DNA from 3 places in the Pradoshia sp. Z4_20 genome. Region 2 is predicted to be linked to each of the others. Evidence: a T-box and tRNA genes for the amino acid it is inferred to sense, from the RefSeq annotation. Region 2 holds a T-box; the other regions hold tRNA genes.

What was found. A T-box is a leader RNA that pairs with one kind of tRNA and senses whether it is charged. The one in region 2 lies ahead of argS (arginine--tRNA ligase), so its partner is inferred to be a tRNA-Arg.
Region 1: it has a tRNA-Arg gene. The T-box ahead of argS (arginine--tRNA ligase) is inferred to sense a tRNA for this amino acid. The anticodon was not compared.
Region 3: it has a tRNA-Arg gene. The T-box ahead of argS (arginine--tRNA ligase) is inferred to sense a tRNA for this amino acid. The anticodon was not compared.

The regions. Positions count from the first base shown of each region.
Region 1 is NZ_JBZAJD010000001.1:99,169-102,438, reverse strand. Features, by position in the region: gene AC4BHP_RS00450 (esterase/lipase family protein) at 1-212, shown strand, start outside; gene AC4BHP_RS00445 (NAD(P)/FAD-dependent oxidoreductase) at 406-1,623, shown strand; tRNA gene AC4BHP_RS00440 (tRNA-Arg) at 1,823-1,896, opposite strand; gene AC4BHP_RS00435 (metallophosphoesterase family protein) at 2,070-2,582, opposite strand; gene AC4BHP_RS00430 (XTP/dITP diphosphatase) at 2,579-3,184, opposite strand; gene rph (ribonuclease PH) at 3,231-3,270, opposite strand, start outside.
Region 2 is NZ_JBZAJD010000004.1:121,205-124,474, forward strand. Features, by position in the region: gene arcA (arginine deiminase) at 1-101, opposite strand, end outside; gene argR (arginine repressor) at 333-788, opposite strand; T-box leader at 931-1,141, shown strand; gene argS (arginine--tRNA ligase) at 1,194-2,879, shown strand; gene AC4BHP_RS12025 (hypothetical protein) at 2,959-3,270, opposite strand, start outside.
Region 3 is NZ_JBZAJD010000005.1:7,820-11,089, reverse strand. Features, by position in the region: gene AC4BHP_RS12565 (amino acid permease) at 1-45, opposite strand, end outside; gene clpP (ATP-dependent Clp endopeptidase proteolytic subunit ClpP) at 392-994, opposite strand; tRNA gene AC4BHP_RS12555 (tRNA-Arg) at 1,292-1,363, shown strand; gene rpoN (RNA polymerase factor sigma-54) at 1,533-2,825, shown strand; gene AC4BHP_RS12545 (glutaredoxin family protein) at 2,871-3,110, shown strand; gene AC4BHP_RS12540 (sugar-binding transcriptional regulator) at 3,254-3,270, shown strand, end outside.

The sequences.
Region 1 (3,270 bases), on a different contig from region 2:
CAGCTAGCTTCTCAATTAAATTAATCGACAAAGACGGTATCGAATTGACGCAAACCGTCCTCCCTAAGACAACCAACGGAATAGATTTCTCTGCCAAACTGCCAAAAGTGCCGAAGCCAGGTGTCTATAATATGACAGTCGATATCAAGACCAAGCATCCTAACGGAAAAGAATCTGTTCGCACGTTGGTGAGATCTGTTTATATTGATTAATGTGTATATACACCCCTCTTATGTTTCTATAATAAGAGAGGTGTTTCTTTTTTGCTTATTCAGATTATAAAGTGGTCATATTATATTTTTTAAGCTCTCGCTCCATCCAATAATCTTACACTTTGATACAGGTATACTTTCATTTCAGCAGGGAATTCTATTTCAAATCACTTCTATAAAAGGAGCACGGATTATGAACCTGCAGAGCGGCAAATATTATTGGCAAACAACTTATCCTAATCCTCCTGTATATCCATCGTTGGAGGAAGATATACTTTGTGATGTTCTTATTGTTGGGGGAGGAAGTTCAGGGGCACAGTGCGCATACCTTTTAAGCGACAAAGGACTTAAGGTGGCTGTAGTTGATAAACGAAGGATTGGTACCGGCAGCACTATGACCAACACCGCCCTCCTTCAATATTTAGGAGATAAGATGTTGTTTGAGTTGATCAATTCCTTTGGGGAAGAATCAGCCATTTACCATACAAAATTATGCGAGCAAGCCATTTCTGAAATTGAAGAAACATCGAAAAAACTAAATTTAGATTCCGAGTTTACACGAAGGGATAGCCTCTATTATGCCAGTGATCCCCAAGGAGAGACGAAGTTACAAAGAGAATACGATTATTTGATCAAGCACGACTTCCCTGTCGATCTGCTTAACGAAAGCCAAATTAAAGAGCGTTACCCATTTTCTAAGCAATCAGCCTTGTATATCCATAATGATGGGGAAATCAATCCATTTAAATATAATCATGGCCTGATTCAAGCAGCCCATCAAAAGGGTGTACAAATATTTGAGGATACAAAAATAACCGGTAAAAAATTCAATAAGGAGTATGCTACATTTTTTACAGACCGCAATCATTCCATCACAGCAAGAAAAGTCATCATTGCTGCTGGATATGAAGGGCTCGAATTTAAAAAAGATAAGGATTGTCTTCTGACAAGTTCATATGCTGTTATCACCAAACCGGTTGAAAATCTTCAGCAATCTGAATGGTATAAGCAAACATTAATTTGGGAAACAGCACGCCCATATATCTATATGCGCACAACTGCAGATAATCGGATTATCATTGGAGGACTTGACGAAAACACAATCTATCCTGAGGATCGTGATTCAAAAATTAATCATAAAAAGACGAAGCTTATTGAAGAATTTAATAAGCTCTTTCCCGGTATAAAAGCTGAACCCGAATTTTATCTTGGAGCCTTCTATGGCGGGACACACGATGGACTTCCTCTTATCGGTCAATATGACGAATTTCCACACTGCCATTTTCAATTTGCCTATGGAGATAACGGACTTGTCTATAGCACTGTCTTGTCTAAAATCATCACGGATATCATCACAAAAGGTTCTCATCCAGCCTTTAACTTATATAGTCAGAAACGGAGGGAAAGGTAATCCAAATAGGTTATTTGTATAATTTCAATATTAAATGTAAAAAAAGGCAAAACCAACTTTAAAAGGTTTTGCCTCTTTCTTTAATTAACGGACTTGGAAGAGAATTTGTCTATACCATAGATTTAATCATTCTAGCTTCATACTTATTAGATTTAGAAACAAAAAACCTCTTATGAAAATAAGAGGTTTTTTTTACTAGCGTCCCAGGAGAGATTCGAACTCCCGACCGACGGCTTAGAAGGCCGTTGCTCTATCCAGCTGAGCTACTGGGACATGTTTTTAATTTTTTACGTTGTCCTTAACGACATTTATTATTATATAATCACTTTATTTATAAGTCAATAACTTTTTTGAAAAAGTTTTTATCTTTTTAAAAGTGAAGGGAAGGGAACTCACAAATCCTGATCTGTATATTCCCTTCACTTACTATACAACTTTTTTTTGATTTAGGAAAGTGTTGTTTTCAATTGCCAGCCTGGTAATTTTTCCCCAGACATTGTGTAAAAATCAACGATTGCATTCTGACCTTGTTTTTCGAGAATCACATAGGTTTTATACTGACTTCCTCTCGGTAGACGTATACTGCCGGGATTAATATACAGGCAGTTATCAATTTTTTCTGCACCTGCTATATGAGAGTGGCCAAAACAGATAACATTCGCACCAACCTCTCTCCCTTTCAAGCTAATATTCATCAACGTAGATTTGATATTGTATAAATGCCCATGTGTAACAAGTATTGACCAGTCTTCAAGATGTGCAATTAAATCCTCCGGAAAGTCCTCTCCGAAATCACAATTACCTCGTACAGTTTGATAATACTGAATTACTTGATCATCACGAGATAATTCTGAATCCCCGCAATGTATAAACAGATCGACCTCTTCTTTATGTCTTTCATGCAAAACGTCCAATTCTTCCAGTAAGCCATGGCTATCACTGACAATTAAACATTTCATAGGAATTCCACTACTTTTTCATTTAGTACTTTCTCTAATTCTTTTAAAGCATTCGCTCGATGGCTGATTCTGTTTTTCTCCTCTGCTTCAAGGTTCGCCATCGTTGTTTGTTTTTCCGGCACAAAGAAAATAGGATCATATCCGAAGCCATTCTCGCCATCCGGCGCGTCAGCAATGATTCCCTCACATGTTCCGGAAACTGTAATAGGGTCCATCTTCGGACCGACAAGTGCTATTGCACAATAAAAACGGGCAGTTCGTTTTTCTTTAGGTACACCCTCTAGCTCATTAAGAACCTTTTCATAATTAGCTCTATCATCTTTTCCTGGACCTGCATACCTTGCCGAAAAAATACCCGGACGTCCTTCCAATGCATCAATGACCAAGCCAGAATCATCAGACAAAACAGGCATATTCATAAGCTCAGAAATAGTGTTAGCCTTCAAAAGAGCATTTTCTTCAAATGTGCTTCCTGTCTCTTCAACATCAATCGCATTCTCAATATCCAATAGGGTAATAACCTTAATCCCTTTTGGGGAAAATAATGCTTCAAATTCTTTTGCTTTACCTTTATTTTTGGTTGCAATTAAAACGGTATTCATATTCAACTTCTCCTCCCAAGAGAAAAATCGTATAAATTGGTACGCTTTACTGAATTTTAGCTGCTATATCTCCCAATGACTCTTGC
Region 2 (3,270 bases):
AGATATTCCGGAGTAAGATTTTCTACTTCTTTTCCGGGACGCTTTAACATTACAGTTTTTAAAGTGCCGATTTCAGAAGTAACATGAATTGGATTTGTCATATTGCCTTTCCTCCTGCACACCTTATTTTTCTTACATTTTTAGTGTAAAGGAACGAAAAAAAGAGATTTGTGATTTTTTACACACAAAAAATGTGTAAATCCTCACATAAATCTCTTTAAATAGAAAAGTTTATGTATGAATATTCAATTAATTATTTTTAATTTCCTATTATTTCGCATAACTATGTATATTTTTTTGCATATCATACTTGAAATATAAAAAAATATTTCTTATAAATTTGCAACTGTTCTTAACCTTTCTTCCAGGGCCTCTGCTTGATGGATTGTACGGCAAATAATCATACAGGTATCATTCCCACATATAGTTGCCGCCTTCTCTTCCCACTCAAGTTCATCTAAAATTGCCCCAAATGAGTGGGCATGGCCAGGTAATACTTTTAGGATAATAAAATATTCTATTCTTTCAATATTTAATAATGCGTCTTGCATTTTTTTACGTAGTTTCATTGTGTCATTGTACTTATGATCTCCGATAAATCCATACTTCGTCCCTCCGGTCTTAGATGGATATTTTACCAGGCTTAATTCCCGGATATCTCGAGAAATGGTGGCTTGTGTAATATGCAACCCTTGCTTAGATAATTCTTCGACCAGCTGTTCCTGAGTTTTAATTTCATTATTCTGAATTACCTGCTTAATAATAGCGAGTCTTTTTTCCTTATTCATAATAAAATACTCCTTTTACTAAGTTCTATAATTCTATTTATACTCATTTGTGCATAGATGAGCAATATATTCATACAAAAGAATATTTTGTATTGACTTTCTATTCGGAATTTCTATACTATTTGTATATAAAATAATAAAGATAATATTTATGATGAAGAATAGTACTTAAAATACAAATTATAGCGAGCCGGGAATGGTGAGAGCCTGGTATTAATGGTTTTAAGGAACGCCCTTCTGAAATGCTCATTCGAACAACTTTAGTAGTTTGGGCCGGACTTTTCCGTTATAAAGTTAAGGTGGTTCATTAGAACAAGCAGAGTGGTACCGCGGGTTTACAGCCCGTCTCTTAAAGATTTTTAAGAGGCGGGCTTTTTTTATTATATTTTACTGGAGGCTGAGGATATGGATATAAAACTAGATGTAGCTTCTCATATGAATGAAGTACTAAAAGGTGACTTAAATCTTGAAACATGCTTGTCTTTGGTCGAAACCCCAAAGAACAAAGAGCATGGAGATTTGGCATTTCCCTGTTTCACTCTCGCAAAACTGTGGAAGCAATCTCCGCAGAAAATTGCAGTAACATTAGCTGACCAACTAAAGGATGAACGTTATGAGGATGTAAAAGCTATTGGACCGTATGTTAACTTTTTCCTCGATAAAAAGTCTATCAGTGAAAGAGTAATGAATACGATATTAACTGATCAACATCAGTACGGCACACTTTCTCTTGGACATGGTGAAAATATCGCAATTGATATGTCTTCACCCAATATCGCCAAGCCCTTTTCGATGGGGCACCTTCGCTCCACAGTAATCGGAGCCTCTATAGCCAATATTATTAAAAAATGCGGTTATACCCCTGTTAAAATTAATCACATTGGTGATTGGGGCACTCAATTCGGAAAATTAATTGTAGCCTATAAAGCTTGGGGAAATGAAGAAAAAGTTAAAAAGAGTCCCATCAGCGAACTTTTAAAGTTATATATTATCTTTCATGAAAAAGCTGAAACAGAACCTGAGCTAGAGCAACAGGGACGTGACTGGTTCAAAAAACTGGAAGATGGGGACGAAGAAGCCACGAAATTATGGAAATGGTTCAAAGAAGAATCCCTGAAAGAATTCGAGAAAATATATGAGCTGCTTGGCATTCAATTCGACTCTTTTAATGGGGAAGCTTTTTATAATGATAAGATGGCAGAGGTTATAGAAATAATTGAGAATAGCGGCCTGCTTGTAGAAGATCAGGGTGCCATGGTAGTCAAATTAGAGGAAGAGGGATTAACACCTTGTTTAATCAAAAAATCCGATGGTGCGACTCTTTATGTAACACGGGATTTATCAGCTGCTTTATACCGTTACCGTACCTACGACTTTGCCAAGGCTGTATATGTAGTCGGAAATGAACAATCCTTACATTTTAAACAGCTTAAAGCTGTTTTAAAGAAACTTGGATTTGACTGGGCTGACGATATTTCACATGTACCATTCGGAATGATTATGAAAGACGGCAAAAAAATGTCAACTCGTAAAGGAAGAGTGGTCCTCCTCGAGGAAGTGCTGGCCGAATCAATCGAGCTTGCTCGTAAGAATATTGAGAATAAAAATCCTGATTTAAATAACAAAGATGAGGTTGCAAAACAAGTAGGCGTAGGAGCTGTTATATTCAACGATTTGAAAAATGACCGTATGAATAATATTGAATTCTCGCTCGAAGACATCCTAAAATTCGAAGGTGAAACCGGTCCCTATTTACAATATACAAATGCTCGTGCCCATTCTATTCTTAGAAAGGCCTTCACTCCTGCTAGTGCATCAGCAGGCTTGAGTGATGAATATAGCTTTGATATTGTAAAGCATTTGCTGGCATTTCCATCCGTGATTGAGCGGTCTTTCAAAAAAATGGAGCCATCCGTTATTGCTAAATACTTGATTGACTTGGCTCAATCATTTAATCGCTATTATGGACATATACGCATATTAGAGAATGACAGTGAATTGCAAAATCGCTTGGCTTTAATAAAATCAATTACCATCGTTCTTGAAGAAGGCATGCATTTATTAGGAATGGAAGCACCGCAGGAAATGTAATCCCAGCTAACCTTCAATAAAAAATATCGGAGAACCGCTTCTATGATACACGGTTCTCCGATATTTTCTATTAAGACCATTATGATTGAATTGTAAATTCAGGTACCCCTTCGAAAGCGGCTAATTCATCAGCTGTAAATTGCACTCTAATCTCTTTTTTTTCATGAACCTGTAAATAAGCTGTTACTTGTTTTTCTTTCTTTACCGAATCGGAAACAGGAAAATGCAACGTTACCTGCTGTGATTGATGCTCATAATTTTGCAGTATAATTTTGCATTCATACAGATTACCTTCATCCTGCTCTTCTATTGTACATTCGCTTTCCAAATATTCTATAGCATTAGCTCCATTCTCAGCAGCATAAATATACGTTTTGGCAGAAGTACTTAA
Region 3 (3,270 bases), on a different contig from region 2:
AACAAACATGGTTAATATCCAAAATCCCCATTTTTTATTATTCATGATGAAAGACCCCTTCTGTTTTCAAAAATATGCGAAAAATATAATAAGATAAATTATTGCTAGTGGTACAAATCGTTATAATTCTATACCCGAATTATAATTTGATCATTCCGGTGGCTTATTGGTTGAGATTGTTAAGTATGAAATTCAACACAATAAACTCTCTTCAGAATGACTAATTATTAAATTGTGCTTTCATATTAACATCAAACTTTAATTTGGTAAAGTGATAAACAATTAGAGAACTAAAATATTGTCAGGTAGGGGAGTAGAGGGGGATATCTACATTATTTTTTTGATAAAACAAAAGAGCTGCCGAATATCTCGACAGCTCTTAATCAGTTTATTATTTTTTATTTTCTTCTACTACATTGCGGGTGATAATTTTATCAACTAATCCGTACTCTACCGCACGTTCAGCTGTCATGAAGTTATCACGTTCTGTATCGCGAGCAATTGTTTCATAAGATTGACCAGTACGTTCAGCCAAAATTTTGTTTAAGCGCTCACGCATAAAGAGAATGCGTTTAGCAGCGATTTCAATCTCAGTCGCTTGTCCTTGAGCTCCGCCAAGTGGTTGGTGAATCATCACTTCACTGTTTGGTAACACAAAACGCTTTCCTTTTTCGCCGGCAGCAAGAAGGAATGCACCCATTGAAGCAGCCATACCGATACAGATCGTAGAAACCTTTGGTTTAATATATTGCATTGTATCGTAGATTGCCATACCAGCTGTGATGCTTCCGCCTGGGCTATTGATGTAAAGATATATATCTTTCTCTGGGTTTTCAGTTTCAAGGAACAATAATTGGGCAACGATAGAGTTGGCAACATTGTCATCAATTGCACTTCCAAGCATGATAATCCGGTCTTTTAATAAACGGGAATAAATATCGTATGCGCGTTCCCCGCGATTTGTTTGTTCAATAACTGTAGGAATTAAATTCATTTATTTTCTCCTCCTTATATGTAAAAAAAATAATACATTTGGCTTTGACTTTATCATACACTTTATGGTCAATAAAGGTCAAACAAAAGACGCTTACATTACTATATGTTTTTTATTAAGGACTGATGTCTAGTTTATCTGATTGGTCTGCGCATAATTTGCAACTGATTCTATGTATAGAAACAAAATAATCCCTGATATCCATCTTACCCAACATAAAGGCTTATAAACCTAAGGAATAGTTCTTGCAAAAAGACTTTCTCTTCCTTATAATATAATTTTGTAGGCTAACATTTTGCCCTCGTAGTTTAATGGATAGAACATAAGATTCCGGTTCTTACGATGGGGGTTCGATTCCCTCCGAGGGCGTATAATATATTGTAGGAAATGCCCCAGTGCCGAAAGTAGCTTAGCACTGGGGCATTTTTTTATTTATTAACAAATTCAATATTTTGTAAATATATCCTCCTTTTTCTTGCTCTGCTCCTTCCTATTTACTACTATTAATGTAAGCGATTTATTATAAGGGGGCAGGGATTTGAACGTAGAGTTTGGTTTGTACCAGCAACAAAAGTTAAAGCTGACGATGACGCCGGAATTAAATCAGGCAATAAACTTGCTTCAATACCCGGCAATTGAATTAGCTGCCTATATCGATGGAAAAGCACTTGAGAATCCGTTAATTGAAATAGATGACGAGTATCCGAAAGTCTCAGGCAGATCATATGGCGACTCATCAATCAATCAAATCAGTGAGGAGACTGTTTCATTAAAATCTTATTTACGATCCCAAATTCCATTTAAAGTATTAACCGACAGGGAAGAGTGCGTTTTATTGTTTTTGATTGATTGTATCGATGAAAATGGATATTTACGTATTACCTTTGAGGAAGCTCGATCCCTTGTGGAGGTTAGTCAGGCAGAATGGGATGTTGCCTTATCTGTTTTGCAGGCATTGGAGCCTGTCGGAGTGGGTGCCAGGAATCTAAGTGAATGTTTGCTCATACAGGCTAAACGTGATTATATCGATGATCTGCCACTAGAAGAGGTTTTGGTTAATCATTTCGATATGCTTGTGAATAGAAAGTGGAAAGAGCTTGCCAAGCTGGTTGGTGTAACAATTGCAGATATTCAATCCATTTTTGATTTAATACAGGCATATAACCCCAAACCTGGTTCAGCTTTTAATAGTGGTGAATTCCAATATTTCATACCGGATGTAAGTGTTTCTGTTTCAAAAGGAGTACCCACTGTAAAAGTTTTATCAATGAGAAGATTTAAAACGAATGAATTTACTTCCCCTATAAATGGAAGTGATGACATAACTAAAAAGTATATGTACGAAAAGAAATTGGAGCTTAACTGGCTAAAAAAGGCTATTGAGCAAAGAGAGCAAACTTTAAGGCGTGTAACTTATGCCATCATGGAAAAGCAATCTGCCTTCTTTGATACTGGAAAAAGTGTCACCTTAAAGCCATTAACTATGAAGGAAATCGCCAAAATGGTTGATGTGCATGAGTCCACAGTAAGCAGGGCGATTAGAGACAAAGTGGTAGAGACGCCATTTGGGACTTATGATATGAAAATGTTTTTTACGAGCAGCATCCCGAACGCTCAATTGGAAGACTCTTCATCAGAACAAGTAAAGCAAGAAATAGTGCGGTTGATAAAGGCAGAGCAGAAAACATTACCTTTATCGGATCAGGCAATTGCAAAGCAACTTCAGGATGATTTTGGTATTCTTGTATCACGGAGGACAATCGCGAAATATCGGACTCTGCTTCATATACCATCTTCTTCAAAAAGAAAACGATATGAGGTTAGTGAATAATTAATTTATAAATGTAGAAAATAAGAAAGAGCAGGGGGAAAGAGAGTGAGTGTACCAATCATTCATTTTTATACAAAAAAGAATTGCCCATTATGCGAAGAGGCAAAGGATCTTTTGAAAATTTTGCAAAGAGAAATGACGTTTACTCTCCTTGAAGTCGATATATATTCCAATGATAAATTACTGGAACAATATGGGCTTATGATTCCTGTAGTCGAAATCAATGATCAGGTTATTCAATACGGTCGTATCGATTTAGATGAGATTCGTCGCTATTTAACGTGATGTTCACATTTAGAACCTTGCAACTATTCGAAACTCCTGTTAGAATGGAATTACATCAGGAGCTATTTTTTTTACATAAACTGGGACGCTAAACGTCTTGCTAGGACAAAAAATGACCAAAGTATAAAAGGAGTTTGAAGGATATGGACGGAATACTCCA